One region of the Streptomyces sp. LMG1-1-1.1 genome, then DNA from elsewhere that is predicted to be linked to it. Evidence: riboswitches for the same ligand, from Rfam matches in the RefSeq annotation. Region 1 holds a riboswitch; the other holds the start of a gene.
What was found. Region 1 has a riboswitch for glycine ahead of gcvP (aminomethyl-transferring glycine dehydrogenase). Riboswitches for the same ligand answer to the same signal wherever they lie in the genome.
Positions count from the first base shown of each region.

Region 2: linked by a shared signal. The riboswitch ahead of gcvT (glycine cleavage system aminomethyltransferase GcvT) and the one ahead of gcvP (aminomethyl-transferring glycine dehydrogenase) in region 1 are both predicted to bind glycine.

Region 1 is NZ_JBFPNH010000072.1:4,385-15,399, reverse strand. It holds gene MRBLMG1_RS33365 (hypothetical protein) at 1-346, shown strand, start outside; gene MRBLMG1_RS33360 (DUF5999 family protein) at 679-885, shown strand; gene gcvP (aminomethyl-transferring glycine dehydrogenase) at 965-3,850, opposite strand; glycine riboswitch at 4,030-4,129, opposite strand; gene MRBLMG1_RS33350 (PRC-barrel domain-containing protein) at 4,243-4,617, shown strand; gene MRBLMG1_RS33345 (DNA polymerase IV) at 5,018-6,442, opposite strand; gene MRBLMG1_RS33340 (MerR family transcriptional regulator) at 6,518-7,135, opposite strand; gene MRBLMG1_RS33335 (bifunctional nuclease family protein) at 7,328-7,801, opposite strand; gene MRBLMG1_RS33330 (MerR family transcriptional regulator) at 7,855-8,598, opposite strand; gene MRBLMG1_RS33325 (FHA domain-containing protein) at 8,629-9,561, opposite strand; gene MRBLMG1_RS33320 (DUF881 domain-containing protein) at 9,641-10,594, opposite strand; gene MRBLMG1_RS33315 (small basic family protein) at 10,600-10,932, opposite strand; gene MRBLMG1_RS33310 (DUF881 domain-containing protein) at 10,929-11,015, opposite strand, start outside.
Region 2 is NZ_JBFPNH010000020.1:44,968-55,982, forward strand. It holds gene MRBLMG1_RS10260 (CopD family protein) at 1-830, shown strand, start outside; gene MRBLMG1_RS10265 (L-serine ammonia-lyase) at 917-2,287, opposite strand; gene glyA (serine hydroxymethyltransferase) at 2,427-3,695, opposite strand; gene gcvH (glycine cleavage system protein GcvH) at 3,720-4,097, opposite strand; gene gcvT (glycine cleavage system aminomethyltransferase GcvT) at 4,175-5,305, opposite strand; glycine riboswitch at 5,366-5,477, opposite strand; glycine riboswitch at 5,479-5,578, opposite strand; gene MRBLMG1_RS10285 (AAA family ATPase) at 5,740-6,402, shown strand; gene MRBLMG1_RS10290 (enhanced serine sensitivity protein SseB) at 6,514-7,254, shown strand; gene MRBLMG1_RS10295 (enhanced serine sensitivity protein SseB C-terminal domain-containing protein) at 7,359-8,150, shown strand; gene MRBLMG1_RS10300 (ABC transporter permease) at 8,513-9,541, shown strand; gene MRBLMG1_RS10305 (ABC transporter substrate-binding protein) at 9,652-11,015, shown strand, end outside.

The DNA.
Region 1 (11,015 bases):
GGACACCATGCTCACCCCGGACGGCTGGACGTTCTCGCACTTCTTCGAGGGGCCGTACGTCACCGCCACGGAACGGGCCCTGCTCCAGGCCGAGGCGCTGCCCGTCGCGTACGAGCCGAGGCTGCTCTCCGTACCGGAGCTCTACATGCTGACCCTCTGGCTGCACGCCGGCCCGGACTCCGAAGGCACCGCCGTCGCCCCGGCCGCCGCCGACCTGATGGTGCCGCTCGCCCCCGCACCGCCGGGGATCGCGGCCCACCAGGCCTACCAGGTCGCCGATCTCCTGCCCGTGCTCAGTACGCGTCTCGCGCCGCCGCCCCTCCTGGGCTCGGCGGCGCCCGCCTGATCCACCGCACGCGCCGCCCCGCCCCGTGACCCGGCCGGGTCACGGGGCGCACTGCTGCCCGAGCCGCACGCCCGAACGGAGCGCCCGAACACCCCTCCCGTACGGACTAGCCCGCTCGGACCACCCCGAACCACCCGAAGAGACGGTGCAGTTGACCTGAACCGCCCCTGCGGGTGACGCGTCTTCCCCGGAGAGGACGAGCTGCCGCGAAATACCTGCGGATGACCGTCCGTGGGGCAAGACTGGGATCGGAACCGAACCGACCGACGGGGGCGGCGATGAGCGCGAAGAGCCGCAGGACATCCACTACGACGCAGCGAGAGAACCCACCCATGTGCCAGCACCAGCCTGCCTGTCCGACCGCCGACTCCGCCGACAGGGAGGCGGCCCGACTGATGGCACACCACCCGGAGCAGGGCTGGAGCCTGCTGTGCAACGGCGTCCTGCTCTTCGAGGACACCGGTGAACTGCTGCCGAACGGGCAGATCATCGCCCCCCACCGGGCGCTGACCGCGGGCCAGGTGACCACCGCCGCCTGAGGGGGCGGCGGCACCGTTCGAGGGAGAACGCCGAGGGCCGGCCCGGAGGAGATCCTCCGAACCGGCCCTCGGCTCGTGCTCAGTTGTCGTACTCGTCCATCGGCGGGCACGAGCAGACCAGGTTCCGGTCGCCGAAGGCGCCGTCGATGCGGCGCACCGGCGGCCAGTACTTGTCGGCGGCCGAGACGCCGGCCGGGAAGACGGCCTCGTCACGGGTGTAGGCGTGGTTCCACTCGCCGCCCAGCGCGGCCGCGGTGTGCGGCGCGTTGTGCAGCGGGTTGTCGTCGGCGGGCCACTGGCCCGCGGCGACCTTCTCGATCTCGCCGCGGATCGCGATCATCGTGTCGCAGAAGCGGTCGAGCTCGGTGAGGTCCTCGGACTCGGTCGGCTCGATCATCAGCGTGCCGGCCACCGGGAAGGACATCGTCGGCGCGTGGAAGCCGTAGTCGATGAGGCGCTTCGCGATGTCGTCGACGGTGACGCCGGTCGCCTTCGACAGCGGGCGCAGGTCCACGATGCACTCGTGGGCGACCAGACCGGCCGGGCCGGTGTAGAGCACCGGGAAGTGCGGCTCGAGGCGCTTGGCGATGTAGTTCGCCGCGAGGACCGCGACCTGGGTGGCGCGCTTGAGGCCCTCGCCGCCCATCAGGCGCACGTACGACCACGAGATCGGCAGGATGCCCGCGGAGCCCCACGGGGCGGCCGAGATCGGGCCGACGCCGGTCTCCGGGCCCGCGGTGGGCTGGAGCGGGTGGTTCGGCAGGTACGGGGCGAGGTGGGCGCGGACGCCGACCGGGCCGACGCCGGGGCCGCCGCCGCCGTGCGGGATGCAGAAGGTCTTGTGCAGGTTCAGGTGCGAGACGTCGCCGCCGAACTTGCCCGGCTTGGCCAGACCGACCAGCGCGTTCAGGTTGGCACCGTCGACGTACACCTGGCCGCCGGCCTCGTGGACCTCGGCGCAGATGTCGGCGACGTGCTCCTCGAACACACCGTGCGTGGACGGGTAGGTGATCATCAGCACCGACAGCTCGTCGCGGTACTGCGCGATCTTGGCCCGCAGGTCCTCGACGTCGACCTCGCCGTCGTCGGCGGTCTTCACGACGACGACCTTCATGCCGGCCATCACCGCGGAGGCGGCGTTGGTGCCGTGCGCGGAGGACGGGATGAGGCAGACCGTGCGCTGGAGGTCGCCGTTGGCGCGGTGGTACGCGCGGACGGCGAGCAGGCCGGCCAGCTCGCCCTGCGAACCGGCGTTCGGCTGGATCGACACCTTGTCGTAGCCGGTGACCTCGGCGAGGCGCTCCTCGAGCTCGGTGATGAGCGTGACGTAGCCCTGCGCCTGCTCGATCGGGGCGAAGGGGTGGATCTGGCCGAACTCGGGCCAGGTCACCGGCTCCATCTCGGTCGTGGCGTTCAGCTTCATCGTGCAGGAGCCGAGCGGGATCATGCCGCGGTCCAGCGCGTAGTCGCGGTCCGCGAGCTTGCGCAGGTAGCGCAGCATCGAGGTCTCGGAGCGGTGCGCGTGGAAGACCGGGTGGGTCAGGTACGCGTCGGAGCGCAGCAGCCCGGCGGGCAGCGTGTCCTCGACGACGAGGTCCAGGGCCTCGATGTCGGCGGTGACGCCGAAGGCGCCCCACACGGCGGCGAGCTGCTCGCGCCCGGTGGTCTCGTCGCACGAGATCGACACGAGGTCGCCGTCGACGCGGTGGAGGTTCACGCCGGCCTCGCGGGCGGCGGCGACGACCTCGTCGGCCTTGCCCGGGACGCGGGCGGTGAGGGTGTCGAAGAAGGCGCCCTGGGTGAGCTCGACGCCCCCGGCGGTCAGACCCGCGGCGAGGATGGCGGCGTAGCGGTGCGTGCGCTGCGCGATCTGCTTCAGGCCGTCCGGGCCGTGGTAGACGGCGTACATGCCGGCCATGACGGCGAGCAGCACCTGAGCGGTACAGATGTTGCTGGTGGCCTTCTCGCGGCGGATGTGCTGCTCGCGGGTCTGCAGGGCCAGGCGGTACGCGCGGTTGCCGTCGGCGTCGACGGAGACGCCCACCAGACGGCCGGGCAGGGAGCGGGCGTGCTTGTCCTGGACGGCCATGTAGCCGGCGTGCGGACCGCCGAAGCCCATCGGCACGCCGAAGCGCTGCGTCGTTCCGACGGCGATGTCGGCCCCGAGCTCACCGGGCGAGGTGAGCAGCGTGAGCGCGAGCAGGTCGGCGGCGACGGTCACGATCGCGCCGAGCTCGTGGGCGGCGTCGATCAGCGGCTTGATGTCGCGGACGGCACCGGAGGCGCCCGGGTACTGGAGGAGCACACCGAAGACACCGCGCTCGGCGACCTCGGCGGGGATGCCCTCGCTCAGGTCGGCGACGACGACCTCGACACCGGTCGGCTCGGCGCGGGTCTCGATGACGGCGATCGTCTGCGGCAGGGCGTCGGCGTCGATGAGGAAGACGCCGTTCTTGACCTTGCCGACACGGCGGGACAGCGCCATGGCCTCGGCGGCGGCGGTGCCCTCGTCGAGGAGGGAGGCGCCGGAGGTGGGCAGACCGGTCAGGTCGGCGACCATGGTCTGGAAGTTCAGCAGGGCTTCGAGGCGACCCTGGGAGATCTCCGGCTGGTACGGCGTGTACGCCGTGTACCAGGCCGGGTTCTCCATGACGTTCCGCAGGATGACCGGCGGGGTGAAGGTGCCGTAGTAGCCGAGGCCGATCATCGGGGCTAGGACCTGGTTGCGGTCGGCGAGCGTGCGCAGCTCGGCGAGGACCTCGGCCTCGGTGCGGGCGGCGGGCAGCCCCAGCGCCTCGGCGTTCTTGATCACGTCCGGCACCGCGGCGGCGGTGAGTTCGTCGAGCGAGCCGTAACCGACCTGGGCGAGCATCTTGGCGCGCGCCTCGGCGTCGGGCCCGATGTGCCGCTGCTCGAACGGGATGCCCTGTTCGAGCTCGGAGAGCGGAGTGCGGTTGGCGGTCATGTACGGAGGCCTCCTGGTCGTCACGACCTGCGAGGGGCACCACGGCGCGGGTACCCGGACGGCCTCCCCCTCTGTCATCTCAACCTGAGAGTTTCACCGGCACGCCTGAGGGCACGCCGGCTTTCACCGTCGGTGAGAGCGCGTGCCGCCGGGGGCACCGCTCTGCTTTCCAGAGTGACCTCGTCCGCGCGGTACAGGGGCCTGAGAGATTCCGGGGAGGATTTGCTCCTTCGGCGCCCTCCGGAAGGTTTCTCCGGGGGACTCTCCCGCACAGGGTCGACAGCCACAGCCAGCCTACCAGCGCGGTTGTGGCTTCCTTCGCTCAAGTGGCCGACATCCCAGTTGTGCACTTTCGTAGGGGTGTAGAGCAGTTGCGACCAGTTGGAGGGACCGTGCAGACCGACATCGATCCGCGCAGCCTGATCGGCCGCAAGGCGTTCGACCGGAACGGACACAAGATCGGCACCGTGGACGAGGTGTACCTCGACGACGCGACCGGCATCCCGGAATGGGCCGCCGTCCGCACCGGCCTCTTCAGCAGGGACGCCTTCGTCCCTCTGGAGCCCAGCGATCTCCTCGCCGACGGCCTCCACATCCCCTACGAACGGGCACTCATCAAGGACGCCCCCGACTTCGGCGTAGGCCGCCACCTCTCCCCGGAGCAGGAACTCCAGCTCTATCGCCACTACAGCCTCACCCTGCCCCCGGCGCCCGCCGACTACCCCGACACCGACTTCGGCCGCCTCGCCGGCCAGGACGGCCCCTGACACCAGCCGTCCCGCCCTGAGAGGCCCACGCCCAACCGCACCACCCCGCCCACCCGCTCCCGCCCGCGCAGGCGGCGCGGGTGGGCCCCGCCGCCTCCGCCCGCTACCGGCTACCGCCCGGCGCCAGCGCACGCGTCCCCGCCGTCTCCGCCCGCCGCCCGTTACCGGCCACCGGCCACCGGCCACCGGCCACCGGCCACCGGCCACCGGCCACCGGCCACCGGCTACCGGCTACCGGCTACCGGCGCAGGCTCCCGCCACCGCCCGTCGCCACGCACGCGCCCCCGCCGCCGCCCGCTGCCGGCTGCCGGCTGCCGGCTACCAGCCCGCGCTTCCCGTCATCGCCGCCCGCTACCGGCCCCAGGCGCGCCGCCCCCGCCCCACCCGACCCCAGGCGCCCTCACCCCACCAACGGCAGCGGCTCCCCCTCCTCCAGGTCCGGGTCGTCCACGGCGAACGTCCGGACCCGCCCCGGCGCCGCCGACCCCGGCTCCTCGAACCGGACGGTGACCCGCCCGACCCCACTCCCCTGCACCCACCCGGCTCCGTACACCGCGTGCCGTACGTCACGCCCGGGCGCCCAGTGCCTCTCCACGGGCCCGGCAGGACCTCCCTCAGCCTCGGCGCCCCGCACGTCCCGCACGTCCGCCACAGGGGCCCCAGCGGCCCCGGAGGCGGCCGCAGCCCCTTCCTCCCCCTCCCCCGCATCGGACCCCCCAGCCGGGCCTTCACCCGAACCCGAGGACGCGCCCGCGCCCGCCTGCGCGAACAGGTCCTCCTGCGTGTAGTCAGCGAGCCCGCTCACCCCCACCCCGAGCAGCCGCACGCCCCCGGTCGTGTCCACGGCCTCCAGGAGCCGCCCCACGGCCTCCCGTACGACGCCGGGGTCGTCCGTGGGCCCCCGCAGCGTCTCGGACCGGGTGAGCGTCGAGAAGTCGTACCGCCGCACCTTGAGGACGATGGTCCGCCCCGAGTGCCCGGAAGCCCGCAGCCGCCCCACGCACCGGTCGGCGAGCCGGTCCACCTCGACCCTGATCCGCACCCGGTCGTGCAGGTCCACGTCGAACGTGTCCTCGACCGACACCGACTTCGCGTCCCGCTCGGCCACCACGGGCCGGTCGTCGTACCCCTGGGCCATCCGGTACAGCGAGGCCCCGTGCGCCCGCCCCAGGAGCCGTACGAGCTCGTCCTCGCCGGCCTCCGCGAGATCGGACACGGTGGTCATGCCGGCCCGCCGCAGGTGCTCCCCGGTCGCGGGCCCGACCCCGGGCAGGATGCGCACCGACCGCGGCCCGAGCAGATCCCTCTCGGTGCCGGGCTCGATGAGCACGAGCCCGTTCGGCTTGGCCTCCTCGGACGCGATCTTCGCGATCATCTTCGACCCCGCGAGCCCCACGGACCCCGTCAGCCCCGTCGTCGCCAGGATGTCGACCCGCAGCCTCTCCCCCGCCGCCCGCGCGCTCGCACTGTCGTCGGCGACGCCCCCGGCCTCCAGGTCGACGAACGCCTCGTCCAGGCTGAGCGGCTCCACGAGCGGCGACAGCCGGCCCAGCAGCTCCATCACCTGCTCGCTGATCGACCGGTAGAAGGCGAACCGCGGCACCAGATAGGCGGCGTTCGGCGCGAGCCGCCGCGCCTGCCCCATCGGCATCGCCGAATGCACCCCGAAGCGCCGCGCCTCGTAGGAGGCCGTAGCGACGACGCCCCGCGGCCCGAGACCGCCGACCACGACGGGCTTTCCGCGCAGGCTGGGTTTCGCCGCCTGCTCGGCGGCGGCGAAGAACGCATCCATGTCGAGATGCAGGATCGTCGGCGCGGCTCTCACGGTTCCGATGCTGCCTTACGCCACTGACAACGGCCCCGCACCGCATCGGCGGGGCCGCGACGGCCAGGGGCCCGCTCAGACGGCCTTGTCGCGCCGCCGCCTGGCGAGCTCGTCACCCGGGTTGTTCCCGACGAGCGTCTCGCCCGTGTCGACGCGCTCCCCGTGCAGCTGCGAGAGCGCCGCCTCGACGTCCCGCCACACCACCCCGACGGCGATCCCGAAGACGCCCTGCCCGCCCTGGAGCAGGTCGACGACCTCGTCCGGCGAGGAGCACTCGTAGACCGTGGCCCCGTCGCTCATGAGCGTCATCCGCTCCAGATCGCGGAAGCCACGGGCACGCAGGTGCTGCACCGCGGCCCTGATGTTCTGCAGCGCCACCCCGGTGTCGAGGAAGCGCTTGACGATCTTCAGCACGACGACGTCGCGGAAGCTGTACAGCCGCTGCGTCCCCGACCCGTAGGCGGGCCGCACGCTCGGCTCCACGAGCCCGGTGCGCGCCCAGTAGTCCAACTGCCGATAGGTGATCCCGGCGGCCGCGCAGGCCGTCGGTCCGCGATAGCCGACCGCCTCTTCCGCCGCGCCGGCGTTCGCATCCGTCCCGAAGTCGCCCACACTGCCGTGAAGCGGATACGGACCGCTCTCCCCGGACACCCGTCCGAGCGAGCTACCTGCCGTACCGTCCGCGCTGCTCATCACGCCGACCCTCCGTCCTTGACCTGCCCACACGAAGGTAGGCAGTCACCAGGGGTGCGTCAACGATCGCCACACTCGGCACGCCGAGTGATAATCACCCTGAGAGTGGTTTCCCTAATCTCTCACCGGGGAAAGGCTACTCGAATGCTCTGACGGCACCCCGCGAACGGCCTCCGGCCGCGGCGTCGCGCCTCACTGGCTGTTGGTCCCGAAGTCCTCCGGTGAGATCTGGTCGAGGAACTCGCGGAACTTCTCCACCTCGTCCTCCTGCTCATCCGGAATCGCGATGCCGGCGTCGTCCAGCACACCGTCACTGCCGAAGATCGGCGTACCGGTCCGCAGCGCCAGCGCTATCGCGTCGGACGGGCGCGCGCTCACCTCGACGCCGCTGGCGAAGACCAGCTCGGCGTAGAAGACCCCGTCACGCAGATCCGTGATGCGGACCTGGGTGAGCTCCTGGCCCACGGCCTCCAGCACGTCCTTGAACAGGTCGTGCGTCAGCGGCCGCGGCGGCGCCATCCCCTGCTGGGCGAAGGCGATCGCGGTCGCCTCACCCGGTCCGATCCAGATGGGGAGGTACCGATCGCCTCCCACTTCACGCAGGAGCACGATCGGCTGGTTGGAGGGCATTTCCACCCGGACACCCACAACGTCGAGCTCGTTCACACAGCAACCCTAGGACGTGCCCGACCGGTTTGGATAGTCGGGCCCTCCCGACGTCACTGCGGCCGGATGCCCAGAGCCGTCTGCACCAAGGCCGCGTGCAGCCGTACGGACTGCGCGGCGAGCTCCTGCGCGGTGGCCTCGGCATGGGCCCTGGTCTGCGGATTCCGGTGCCGGCGCAGGGGCGCGACCACCTGTTCGATGAGCCCGGCCTCCCGATCGGCGGCGGCCTTCATCGCCCGCAGATGGCGGGGCTCCAGACCGAATCTCCCCAGATCCGCTACGAGTCTCGCGACCGTCACGCTCTCCGCGTCGTAGCCTCCGCCGTCCGTCTCGGCGATCAGGCCGTACGACTCCCACTCGGCGAGCTCGGTCTCGGTCACCTCGGCCGCGGCGATCAGCTCGGCCCGTCCGATCCGCGCGGCGGTCGGCGGCTCCGCGTCCGGCTCCCAGGCACCCTCGACGAGATCCCGTCGGCGCCCGGGCGCCGGGAGCTTGATCTGCTCCCCGCGGGCGAGGGCGTCGAGGTGCTCACGGATGACCTTCAGCGGAAGGTAGTGGTCCCGCTGCATCCGCAGGATCAGGGCGAGCCGCTCCACGTCCTGCGGGCTGAACTTCCGGTATCCGGAGGCCGTCCGCCGGGGCTCGACCAGCCCCTCGGCCTCCAGGAACCGGATCTTGGAGATCGTCACTTCGGGAAATTCGTCGCGCAGCTGGTTCAGCACCGTGCCGATGCTGACCAGCCGGTCGCCCGCGGTGGCGGTGCCGGATCCGGCACCGCCCGTCGGTGTTCGCAGCATGGACCTTCCCTGAAGGGCTTCTCCGAGGCGTCACACGCCTCGCTGGCTCGAGTAGAAGACCAGCCGGTACTTGCCGATCTGCACCTCGTCGCCGTTGGACAGAACGACCGAGTCGATCGGCTCACGGTTGACGTACGTGCCGTTGAGGCTGCCGACGTCGGCGACGGTGAAGCTGCCGTCCTGCGCCCGGCGGAACTCGACGTGGCGCCTGGAGACCGTGAAGTCGTCCAGGAAGATGTCGCTCTGCGGGTGACGGCCGGCCGTGGTCAGCTCGCCGTCGAGGAGGAAGCGGCTGCCGGAGTTCGGTCCCCGGCGCACCACGAGGAGCGCGGAGCCCAGGGGCAGCGCCTCCACGGCCGCCAGCGCCTCGGGAGAGAGCGACGGCAGCTGCGTCTGGCCGGTGACCTCGGCGTCGTACGCCTCGAGGCCCGAGATGGAGATCGTGGACGTCGTCTCCGACGCGCGCTCGGCGGCGACCCCGCCCCGCAGCGGCGTGCCGCAGTGGGAGCAGAAGCGGCTGTCGGCCGTGTTGCGGTGACCGCACCTCGTACACACCGGCATGGACGCGTCCTCCTGTCGCGGCATTCCCGCGGAGGTCTGTGTCGCATACGGATCGGGGGTAAACCCTCCACCCGTACTTGAGGTTGATGGTTCTCCGAAACCTATGCGGGCAGCCCCGGCGGGGTCAACAGACGACGCGCCCTGAGTGCCCGGAATGTCACCGCCGACCTCATCGCGGAAGAGCGGGCGTTCGCCACCCTGCTCCTCGCCCTGGGCGTGGCGCGGCGCGCGGTGCCGGGCGTTGCCGCCGTCCTCGCGTGCGCTCTTGCCGAACAACTTCGCAAACAACTTCACGGGCGATTCCCCTTGACCGAAACAGACCCGCCCGTGGGGCAGGACGAACCGAGATCCATCACACCTGCCGACCCGGACACCTTCACAACGTCCGCATCCTCCGGACAGTTTCCACCACGCACCACCGTTGTGGTGCGCCGACCCCCCGCAACGCCATGCCCTTGTCGCGGGACCCCCTCGTCCCCTCTCACTGCGAGGACGACTGAGCGTAGTCAGGCCGCTTCGCGGGTCGCAAGGCGTCGACGACGATCTTCGCCGACCGCTCCACCGTGGCCGTGGCCTGCTCCTTCTCCAGGGTCTGCACGACACCGCCGGGAATGTTGAGCGCGGGCTCGAGATCCTCCGGCTTGCCGATGACCTTGAAGACGTACGGAGCACCCACCTTCGTTCCATCAATACGCATGTCTTCACCGCTGCCGGTGAAATAACTGTCCGCGACCACGCGCACACCGTTGACCTGGATCGCCTCGGCACCCGCCGCGCGCAGCTCCTGGATGGCGTCGAGCAGCATGTCCGACTCGACGGCACCGCCGGGGTCGCCCACGGTCAGGGTGATGCCGGGCCCCTGGGCGGCGACCGTTCCGGCCAGGATGCCGAGCTGCTGCTCTTTCTCCTGGGTCTGCTTGCGGGCCTCTTCGGCCTGGTCCGAGCTGGACTCCAGCTCGGAGCGCTGCTTCTCCAGCCGCGCCTGCTCGTCCTCCAGGCGCTGCGTGCGGTCGTCGAGCTCGTCGAGGATCCGCACCAGGTCCTCCTGGCGTGCGCCGCGCAGGGCGCTGTTCTCACTGGTCGACGAGACCTGGATGGCCAGCCCCAGACCGAGGACGAACAGCAGGAGCGCGACGATGAGTTGGGCCCGCGTCACCCGCGGCGGCCACAGCGCGGAGGCCAGCCTCCCGCGCCCGGTCGCCTCTGCCCCGGCCTCCGCCGCCGGCGGCACGGGCACCGGGACGTCGTCACGCACGACGTCGTTCCCTGCGGGACCTTCCGGCACCGCGGACTCGTCCGGCTTCCCGGCGCCCTCGGCCTCCCGCGGCTCCTCCGGCACCCGCCGCTCAGGCGTCCGCGGGCCCTCGGCGCCGCCGGCGCTCTCGGAACTCTCCGGGTTCTCGGAGTTCTCGGAGTTCTGGGGGTTCTCGCTCATCGGCCTCACGCCCGGAAGACGTGGCGCCGAATGGCGGCCGCGTTGGAGAAGATCCGGATGCCGAGCACGACGACCACACCGGTCGACAGCTGCGCGCCCACGCCCAGCTTGTCGCCGAGGAAGACGATCAGCGCGGCCACCACCACGTTGGACAGGAACGACACCACGAAGACCTTGTCGACGAAGATGCCGTCGAGCATGGCCCTCAGGCCGCCGAACACCGCGTCGAGGGCGGCGACCACGGCGATCGGAAGATAGGGCTCGACCACCGCCGGAACCTCGGGTCGGACCAACAGTCCGACCACGACTCCGACGATCAGGCCCAGTACGGCGATCACGATGTGCCCTTCCCTGTGTCGGCCGTGGCCCGACCGGACGGCGTCGCCGCCCCGGCCCCCCTCGGCTCTGCGGTACGTACGGT
Region 2 (11,015 bases), on a different contig from region 1:
CCCTGCTCGGCGCCGGTCTCGCGCAGACGGGCACCGGCGAACTGCGGATACCGGCCGCCGGCACCACCTCGCTGCTGCGCCTCCTCGTCCTCGCCGGCCTCGCCGTGCAGATCGGCGAACTCGCCGGGCGCCGGATCGCCGGAGCGGGCCCCCTGCCGCGGAGCCGCTCCGCGCCCGCCGCGCTGGTCGCCGCGGCCGCCTCCGCCGGACTCCTGCTGCTCTTCACGGCCGTCAGCGGCCTGAGCCCCGCCGTCGTGTACGGGCTCCGCGAGGGCCGCCTGCTCCTCGTCACCGCGAACGCCTTCGCCCTCGCCGCCTTCTGCGCCGCCTCCCGGCGCCCCGGCCTCGCCGTCCTGCCGCTCGCCGTCGCCGTCGGCGCCGAGGCGCTGCGCGCCCACCCCGAGGCGCACCAGCAGGCCCTCGGGACCTGTCTGACCGTCGTCCACCTCACGGCCGCCTCGCTCTGGGCGGGCACCCTCCTGTACGTGCTCCGCACCATGCGGCTGCGCGGCGGCGGACGGGAGGTCCTGGCCCGCTACGCCCGGATGGCCGCCTGGACGTACGCCGCGCTGGTGGTCACCGGGACCGCCTCCACGCTCCGCAGGCTGCCGCTGGACGCCGTCCTGAGCACCGCCTACGGCCGGCTCCTCCTGGTGAAGCTGGTGTTCTTCGGCGGCGCGAGCCTGCTCGCCCTCGCCGCCCGGGGCCGGATGCTGTCCGGCGGGAACGCCCAGACACCCGCGCGCGTCGAGGCGTCCGTGCTCGCGGCGATCCTGGTCGTCTCGGCGCTGCTCACCGTGGTGCCGGACCCCCGCGGACTCGGGTACTGAGGCGGACCCGTGGAGCGTCAGCCCCGCCCGACCCCGCACGGCCGGCCCCGGGGAACCCCCGGGGCCGGCCGTGCGGGGTGAACGGTTCAGCACTCGATGATGTTCACCGCGAGACCGCCGCGCGCGGTCTCCTTGTACTTCACGCTCATGTCGGCACCCGTCTCCTTCATGGTCTTGATGACCTTGTCGAGGGAGACCAGGTGGCTGCCGTCGCCGCGCATCGACATCTTCGCCGCGGTGACCGCCTTGACCGACGCCATGCCGTTCCGCTCGATGCACGGGATCTGGACGAGACCGCCGACCGGGTCGCAGGTCAGGCCCAGGTTGTGCTCCATGCCGATCTCGGCCGCGTTCTCCACCTGCTCCGGGGAGCCGCCGAGGACCTCGGCGAGGGCGCCGGCCGCCATCGAGCAGGCCGAGCCGACCTCGCCCTGGCAGCCGACCTCGGCGCCGGAGATGGAGGCGTTCTCCTTGAAGAGCATGCCGACCGCGCCGGCCGCGAGCAGGAAGCGGACGATCCCGTCCTCGTCGGCGCCGGGGACGAAGTTCATGTAGTAGTGCAGGACGGCGGGGATGATGCCGGCCGCGCCGTTCGTCGGGGCGGTGACCACCCGGCCGCCCGCCGCGTTCTCCTCGTTCACGGCCATCGCGTAGAGGGTGATCCACTCCATCGCGTGCGCGGTCGGGTCGCCCTCGGAGCGCAGCTTGCGGGCCAGGGTGGAGGCGCGGCGGCGGACCTTCAGGCCGCCGGGCAGGATGCCCTCGCGGGACATGCCGCGCGAGACGCAGGCCTGCATGACCCGCCAGATCTCCAGGAGGCCCTCGCGGATCTCGTCCTCGGTGCGCCAGGCCTTCTCGTTCTCCAGCATCATCGAGGAGATCGAGAGCCCGGTCTCCTTCGCGAGGCGCAGCAGCTCGTCACCGGTCCGGAAGGGGTACTTCAGGACGGTGTCGTCGGGGACGATCGGGTTCTCGCCCTGCACGGCGTCCTCGTCCACGACGAAGCCGCCGCCGACCGAGTAGTACGTCTTCTCCAGGACGAGCCCGCCCTCCGCGTCGTACGCGAAGACCGTCATGCCGTTGGCGTGGTACGGGAGCGCCTTGCGTCGGTGCAGGATCAGGTCGGCGTCGAAGTCGAAGGGGATCTCGTGGGCGCCGAGCAGGTTGATCCGGCCGCTCTCCTTGATCCGCTCGAACTCCGCGTCGGCGGTCTCGACGTTCACGGTGCGGGGCGAGTTGCCCTCCAGGCCGAGGAGCACCGCCTTGGGGGTGCCGTGGCCGTGGCCGGTCGCGCCGAGCGAGCCGTACAGCTCCGCTCGTATGGTCGCCGTGTGGGCGAGCAGCCCCTCGTTCTTCAGCCGGCGCGCGAACATCCGCGCCGCACGCATGGGCCCCACCGTGTGGGAGCTCGACGGGCCGATGCCGATCGAGAACAGGTCGAAGACCGAGATGGCCACGGTAGGACTCCTTGTGGGGGGCTAGACGCCGTTGTCTGCCGGGGTGGAGCAGAAAGGCTGAGCATGGAACGGGGCACCGCGCTCACTGTCCAGTGTGCGCGGTGCCCCGGAGCTTTCGTACGAACAAAAGCGTACGAAATTACTTCAGGCCGGGGTACAGCGGGTGCTTGTCCGCCAGGGCGGTCACCCGGGCCTTGAGCGCCTCGGCCTTGTCGGCGTCGAAGCCCGGCTTCAGGGTCTCCGCGATGATGTCGCCGACCTCGGTGAAGTCGTCCGCCTGGAAACCGCGGGTCGCGAGCGCCGGCGTACCGATGCGCAGACCGGAGGTGACCATCGGCGGGCGCGGGTCGTTCGGAACGGCGTTCCGGTTGACCGTGATGCCGACCTCGTGGAGACGGTCCTCGGCCTGCTGGCCGTCCAGCTCGCTGTCGCGCAGGTCGACGAGGAGCAGGTGCACGTCCGTGCCGCCGGACAGGACCGAGACACCGTGGGCGGTGACGTCGTCCTGGACCAGGCGCTCGGCGATGATGCGGGCGCCGTCCAGGGTGCGCTGCTGGCGCTCCTTGAACTCCTCCGAGGCCGCGACCTTGAAGGAGACGGCCTTGGCCGCGATCACGTGCTCCAGCGGGCCGCCCTGGAAGCCGGGGAAGACCGAGGAGTTCAGCTTCTTCGCGAACTCCTTCTTCGCCAGGATGATGCCGCCGCGGGGGCCGCCGAGCGTCTTGTGCGTGGTGGAGGTCACCACGTCCGCGTACTCGACCGGGTTCGGGTGCAGACCGGCCGCGACCAGGCCCGCGAAGTGGGCCATGTCGACCCACAGGTAGGCCTCGACCTCGTCGGCGATCCGGCGGAACTCCGCGAAATCCAGCTGGCGCGGGTAGGCGGACCAGCCCGCGATGATCACCTTCGGGCGGTGCTCCTTGGCGAGGCGCTCGACCTCGGCCATGTCGACCAGACCGGCCTCGTCCACGTGGTACGCGACCACGTTGAACTGCTTGCCCGAGAAGTTCAGGCGCATGCCGTGGGTCAGGTGACCGCCGTGCGCCAGGTCCAGACCCAGGATCGTGTCGCCGGGCTGGGCGATGGCGAAGAGGGCGGCCTGGTTCGCGGAGGCGCCGGAGTGCGGCTGGACGTTGGCGTACTCGGCGCCGAACAGGTCCTTGATCCGGTCGATCGCGATCTGCTCGGCCACGTCGACGTGCTCGCAGCCGCCGTAGTAGCGGCGGCCCGGGTAGCCCTCGGCGTACTTGTTGGTGAGGACGGAGCCCTGGGCCTCCATGACGGCGACCGGAGCGAAGTTCTCCGACGCGATCATCTCGAGGGTGGACTGCTGACGGCGGAGCTCGGCGTCGACGGCGGCGGCGACGTCGGGGTCCAGCTCGTGGAGGGGAGTGTTCAGAAGCGACATGAATCGATCCCTAGGGGGTCTCGGTTAGCCGGCGGTGAAGGCGGTGTACTCGTCGGCGGAGAGCAGGTCCTTCGGCTCACCGTCGAGGCGCACCTTGAACAGCCAGCCGCCCTCGAACGGGGCGGTGTTCACCAGCGCCGGGTCGTCGACGACGTCCTGGTTCACCGCGACGACCTCGCCGGTCACCGGGGAGTACAGGTCGCTGACGGACTTGGTCGACTCCAGCTCACCGCAGTCCTCGCCCGCGGTCACGGTGCTGCCGACCTCGGGAAGCTGCACGTACACGATGTCGCCGAGCGCGTTCGCCGCGTGCTCGGTGATGCCGACGGTGGCGACGCCGTCAACGGCGTCCGTCAGCCACTCGTGCTCCTTGCTGTAGCGGAGCTGCTGGGGGTTGCTCATGGCCTGATTCTCCTGGATCGGGGGAGTGCTGATGTACGTGGGTCTTGCGGGGTGAGACGCCGGGTGAGACGACTGCGTCACTTCTGGCGCTTGTAGAACGGCAGAGCCACGACCTCGTAGGGCTCGTGGGTACCGCGGATGTCCACACCTACACCCGCGGTGCCGGGAGCCGCGTGCGCCGCGTCGACGTACGCGATGGCGATCGGCTTGCCGAGGGTCGGGGACGGGGCGCCCGAGGTGATCTCGCCGACGACCTCGCCGCCGGAGACGACCGAGAAGCCCGCGCGCGGGACGCGGCGGCCCTCGGCGATCAGGCCGACCAGCTTGCGCGGCGGCGCGGTCTCGGCGCGCTCGGCGGCGGCCTCCAGCGCCTTGCGGCCGACGAAGTCGCCGGGCTTCTCGAACTTCACGACCCGGCCGAGGCCCGCGTCGAAGGGGGTGAGGGCGGTGGTCAGCTCGTGGCCGTACAGCGGCATGCCCGCCTCCAGGCGGAGCGTGTCACGGCAGGACAGGCCGCAGGGGATCAGGCCGACGCCCGCGCCCGCCTCGGTCAGCGCCTTCCAGACGCCCTCCGCGTGCTCCGGCTTCAGGAACAGCTCGAAGCCGTCCTCGCCGGTGTAGCCGGTACGGGCGATCAGCGCGGGCACGCCCGCGACCGTGCCGGGCAGGCCGGCGTAGTACTTCAGGCCGTCCAGGTCGGCGTCCGTGATCGACTTCAGGATGCCGGGGGACTCCGGGCCCTGGACCGCGATCAGGGCGTACGCGTCACGGTCGTCGCGCACCTCGGCGTCGAAGCCCTCCGCGCGGGCCACGAGCGCGTCCAGGACGATCTGCGCGTTGGAGGCGTTGGCGACGACCATGTAGGGAGAGGACCCGGCCTCGGTCTCGGCGAGGCGGTAGACGATCAGGTCGTCGAGGATGCCGCCGTCCTCCTGGCAGATCATCGTGTAGCGCGCGCGGCCGACGCCGATCGTGGAGATGTTGCCGACCAGGGCGTAGTCGAGCAGTTCCGCGGCCTGCGGGCCGGTGACCGTGATCTCGCCCATGTGGGAGAGGTCGAAGAGGCCGGCCTTCGTGCGGACGGCGTTGTGCTCGTCGCGCTCGCTGGCGTACCGCAGCGGCATGTCCCAGCCCGCGAAGTCGGTCATGGTCGCGCCCAGCGAACGATGCAGGGCATCGAGGGCGGTCAGACGGGGGGCAGTGCTCATGGGGTGGCTCCCGGGTCCCAAGGGCGTGATCGGTGACGAAACACATGACGGGCGAGGACGTCCTCCCCATCTGTCATGGAACCTGAGAGGTTCACCGAGAGCATCTCGTCACCGAGAGATCGGCTTGCACCTTGGGTGGGGACACGGCACGGTGTCCCGCTTTTCAGATCTGCCTCATCCGCGCGGTACGGGGCCTGAGAGATTCAAGGGAGGGTCTTGCTCCTTCGGCGTCCGGACGCCGTCGGCGGCCCGGAACTCTCCCGCGCGGATTCGAGCGGCCGGTATGCGATTGTGTGGCGACTGTGCGCGCCTGGCGCGCACATCATTGCATGCGGTGTCGGCGGGGCAAATCGCTTGTGTCTCATTACCGTTTCTTTACACTTCGTGGGCAAGGGTCTCCTCAGGTCTCCTGAGACCCGACAGGGGGGAGCGCGATGAGGATCGAGCACACCGGCGCGTACGCGACCGGCACCGGCATACCGGCCCAGCGGGCCCGCGCCAGGACCCGCCGCCGCGGACGGATCCTGCGCGACCTCCGCGAGCGCGGCGACCGCGGCCCCCGCGCCCTCGTCTTCGCCGCCGGCGACCTCGTCGTCGTCTCCGGGCTGCCCGGCAGCGGCAAGTCCACCCTCATGAAGCGGGCCGCCGAGGGCCACGGCATCGACTCCCAGGACGCCCGCGAGCGCTGGGAGCTCCGTATGCCCCGCCTCCTGCCGTACGCCGTCTACCGCCCCCTCGTCCGCCTCGCGCACTACGCCGGGCTCCGCCGCGTCCTGCGCTCCGGCGCGAGCGCGATCGTCCACGACTGCGGCACCCAGTCCTGGGTGCGCGGCTGGCTCGCCCGCGAGGCCCGCCGCCGGGGCAGCGCCCTGCACCTGGTCCTCCTCGACGTGACCCCGGACACGGCGCGGGCCGGGCAGGACGCCCGGGGCCGCGGCGTATCCGTCTACGCCTTCGCCCGGCACCGGCGGGCCGTCGGCCGGCTGCTGCGGGCCGCCGAGTCCGGCAGCCTCCCGCCCGGCTGCGCCTCCGTCACCCTCCTCGACCGCGCCGCCGCCGACACCCTCCGCCGCATCTCCTTCCGCGACGCCGCCTGACCGCGGCGGGGGACCCGTACCCTCCCTTTTGGCCACGGCGGCGCCGGGGCGGCGTTAGGGTGCTGCCGGGCGGCCGGTGCGGCAGGCCGTGCGAGAAGGGGAAACGCGACCGTGGACGTGACGTGGCCGGGCAACGAGCTCGAAGAGGTCCTTGCCGCCTCACTCGGCAACCCCGCGGCCGGAGGCCGGCTCGTCGAGGTGCTGGGCCGCAGCCAGGTCTGGGTGCCCCTGCCGAACGGCGGCGGCCCCGACAGCCCCGACCTCGACCTCGCCACCATGGAGATCGACGGCGCGGCCTACGTCCCCGTCTTCAGCTCCGAACAGCAGTTCCTCGCCTGTGTCGGTGACCACATGTCGTTCGCCGTCGCCCCCGCCCGCGACTTCGCCCGCGGCCTGCCCCCGCAGCTCGGCATCGCCCTGAACCCGGGCGGCGCCGCCGGGGTCCCGCTGCCCCCGCCCGCCGTCGCCGAGCTCTGCCGCACCGGCCGCACCCCGCTCGACGGCCCCGCCACCGGCGGCCGCGTCCGGCTCTTCGAGCCCGACTGGCAGGACGACCCGGTCGACTTCCTCGCCGCGGCCTCCGCCGAGTTCGAGGCCACCGGCGTCGTCACCAGCGCCCGCCGCGCGCTCGCCAGCGTCGAGGGCACCGAACCCGCCCTCTTCATCGGCGTCCAGCTCGCCCACTGGGAGGGCGCCGACCGCAACGCGCCCCTGGACGCCCTCGGCCGCGCGCTCGGCCGGGTCGAGGTCGCCTGGCCGGTCAACCTCATCCTGCTCGACATGGCGCAGGACCCGGTCGGCGACTGGATGCTGGAGCGGGTGCGCCCGTTCTACCAGCGCGCCGCCGTGTGAGCGGCCCCCTGTTTAAGCTGAACTGACCGGTGAGCCGAACCGACTCGGCAGCGGCACGGAAGCCGCGCGGACATGGTGGACGGAATGAGGGGCGGGGACCCATGGTGAGCGCGTCAGGCACCGCTGCGGCCGGCGAGGTCGAGCGCATGCTGCGCGAGGTGGCACCCGGACGCTACGACGCGTACGAGCAGTTGCTGCACGCCCTCGCCGACGGCGAACTCTGGATGCTGCTCTGGCACGGTTCGCCCGGCTCCTCCGACGCCCAGTACGGGAACATGGAGGTCGACGGCTTCGGCTACGCGCCCTGCGTCACCTCCCCCCAGGAACTCGCCGCCTCCGGCTGGAACCGCGCCCACGAGCTCGTCACCGGCCGCGACATCGCACGCGCCCTCTACCCCGACCGCTGGGGCGTCTGGCTGAATCCGCACGCCCCCGGCGGCGGCGTCGGCATCCCCTGGGCCGACCTGCGCCGGATCGCCACCGGTCTCGACCGCATGCCGGCCGGACCGCTCCGCGTCTCCGAGCCGACCCTGGAGATCCCGCAGTTCTACGCCCTGCTCACGCAGAACGCGCACCGCACCCCGGCGGTCCGGGCGCTGCGCCGCGGCTGGGTGCAGCCCGCGCTCGGCTCCCCGTACCTCGCCATCGGTCTCGACCTGTACGACACCTCGGCGGCGGCCGTCGACACGGTCCGCTCGATGATGCGCCAGTCGATCGGCTCCGTACCCGATGGGCTGCCCGTCTCGACGGTCGCCCTCTCCGACGCGTACGACCCGGTGGCGCTCTGGCTGCGGGCGAACGCGCGCCCGTTCTACGACCGCGAGGCGCACGCCGGTCGCGGTTCCGCCGCCGTTCCGGGGTACGGGTACCCGCCGTCGGCGCCGTCCGCATACTGAGACACCTCATTTCCCTCCGTACGCCCCAGAGGTCCCGCCGGACCTCGTCGGGGCCCTTCTTTCGCCCCAATTGAGGAGCTCAAAAGCCACGTTGGGCGACATGCCCGATTGTGGCGAAGAGGACCCGAGATGGTCCGCTCACGTGATCACGACGTCCGGATAACGGAAGTCGCAGCACCGCATCACGTTTGAGCAAACATTCCTCGTCAGGGCTGGCGGGTGATCACAAGCGCACTGAAGACTCCCCGGAACACCGGGTGTTCGGCTCCTTTCGAGCAGATGCCCAGCATTTTGTTCCACCGAGCCGCTACCCGCGGCGGGCAAGGGCCGGCTACCGGCGGCCGAGAGGGGTCCTCACCACGATGACGGCACCACTGCACGAGACGAGTGCGGGCGAGGCGACCGCCACCGTCGACGGCGCGCCCGACGCACCCGGCACCCCGGACGCCCCCGGCACCACCGCCAAGGCGATCGAGGGCCGCTCGCCCTGGAAGATCGCCTGGACCCGCCTCAAGCGCGACAAGCTCGCCCTCGCCGGCGCCTTCGTCGTCGGCTTCCTCGTCCTGGTCGCGATCTTCGCCCCGGTCATCGTCAGCCTCCTCGGCCACCCGCCGGACGAGTTCCACGAGGACCAGATCGACCCGCTCTTCGGCACCCCGATCGGCTCCTGGGGCGGCGCCAGCTCCGACTTCCTCTTCGGCGTCGAGCCCGTCAACGGCCGCGACGTCTTCAGCCGCATCGTCTACGGCGCCCGGATCTCGCTGCTCGTCGCCTTCCTGGCGGCGGTCTTCGCCGTGGCCCTCGGCACCGTGCTCGGCATCATCGCCGGCTACTTCGGTGGCTGGATCGACGCGGCCCTCAGCCGGGTCATGGACGTCATGCTCGCCTTCCCGCAGCTGCTCTTCACGATCGCCCTGGTCTCGGTGCTGCCGAACCAGTTCCTCGGACTCGACGGCTCGGGCGTCCGCATCGCCGCCCTGGTGCTCGTGATCGGCTTCTTCGGCTGGCCGTACGTGGGCCGCATCGTCCGCGGCCAGACCCTCTCGCTGCGCAACCGCGAGTACGTCGAGGCCGCCCAGAGCCTGGGCGCCGGCCGCTTCTACATCCTGCGCCGCGAGCTGCTGCCCAACCTGATCGCGCCGATCACGGTCTACGCGACCCTCATGATTCCCACCAACATCCTCACCGAAGCGGCGCTCAGCTTCCTCGGCGCGGGTGTGAAGCCTCCCACCGCTTCCTGGGGGCAGATGCTGTCGACGGCCATCACGACCTACGAAGCGGACCCCCTCTTCATGGTGATCCCCGGCCTCGCGATCTTCATCACCGTCCTGGCGTTCAACCTCTTCGGCGACGGCGTGCGTGACGCGCTCGACCCGAAGGGCTCCCGCTGACCGTTCGCCGACGACACGCAAGACCCGCCCCTGCCGCTGCCGACAGGAGGCCCATCCCCACTCGGCGGACCGCCGTAACGGCCGCCACTATCCCGGAGGTTGTTGGACCCATGCTGAAGAGCTCCCAGCGCAGAATCGCCGCGGGCGCGCTGCTTGCCGCGGCCACGATGGTCGCCGCCACGGCTTGTGGTGGCGGTGCCAAGTCCGGTGACGGCGGCAACGGCAAGACCAGCGCGGCCGGCTTCAACGCCGCCGTGAACAAGGTCGCCAGCCCCTCCACCAAGAAGGGCGGCGAGCTGAAGTTCATCGGCTCGCAGGAGGCCGACTCGTGGGACCCGCAGCGCGGTTACTACGGCTTCGTGTGGGACTTCCAGCGCTACTACACGCGCCAGCTCGTCACCTTCAAGGCCGAGCCGGGCTCCGCCTCGACCGAGCTCGTCCCGGACCTCGCCACCGACGCCGGCAAGATCTCGGCGGACGGCCTCACCTACACCTTCACGCTGAAGGACGGGGTGACCTGGGAGGACGGCAAGCCGATCACCTCCAAGGACATCAAGTACGGCATCGAGCGCGTCTGGGCCCAGGACGTCATCTCCGGCGGCCCGATCTACCTCCAGCAGGTCCTCGACCCCAAGAGCGAGTACAAGGGTCCCTACAAGGACACCTCCGCGGACAAGCTCGGCCTGAAGGCCATCGAGACCCCGGACGACAAGACCATCATCTTCAAGCTGCCGGTCGCCAACGGCGACTTCCTGCAGATGCTGGCCATGCCCGCCGCCTCCCCGGTCCGCCAGGACAAGGACACCAAGGCCAAGTACGGACTGAACGTCTTCTCCTCCGGCCCGTACAAGTGGCAGTCGTACACGCCGAACAAGTCCATGAAGCTGGTCCGCAACGACAAGTGGGACCAGAAGACGGACAACGTCCGCAAGGCGCTTCCGGACACCATCAGCGTCACGTTCACCACGAACGCCGACGACATGGACAACCGCCTGATCGAGGGCGAGTACGACCTCGACATCAACGCGACCGGTGTCGGCGCCTCCGCCCGCCAGAAGGTTCTCCAGCAGCACAAGGAGAACGCGGACAACCCGCAGACGGGCTTCATCCGCTACGCGGTCTTCCCGCAGACGGTCATCCCGAACATCGAGTGCCGCAAGGCGATCATCTACGCCGCCGACTCGAAGTCCCTCCAGACCGCCCGTGGTGGCCCGCAGGCCGGTGGCGACATCGCCTCCAACATGCTTCCGCCGGGGCTGAAGGGTGCCGACCCGAAGGCCGACCCGTACGGCAAGCTCGGTGGCGCGCCGGACCTGGCCAAGGCCAAGGAAGCGCTCGCGAAGTGCGGCAAGCCGAACGGCTTCAAGACCACGATCGCGGTCCGCAACAACAAGAAGATCGAGATCGCGACCGCCGAGTCCCTCCAGCAGTCGCTGAAGGCCGTCGGCATCGAGGCCGAGATCGACCAGTTCGA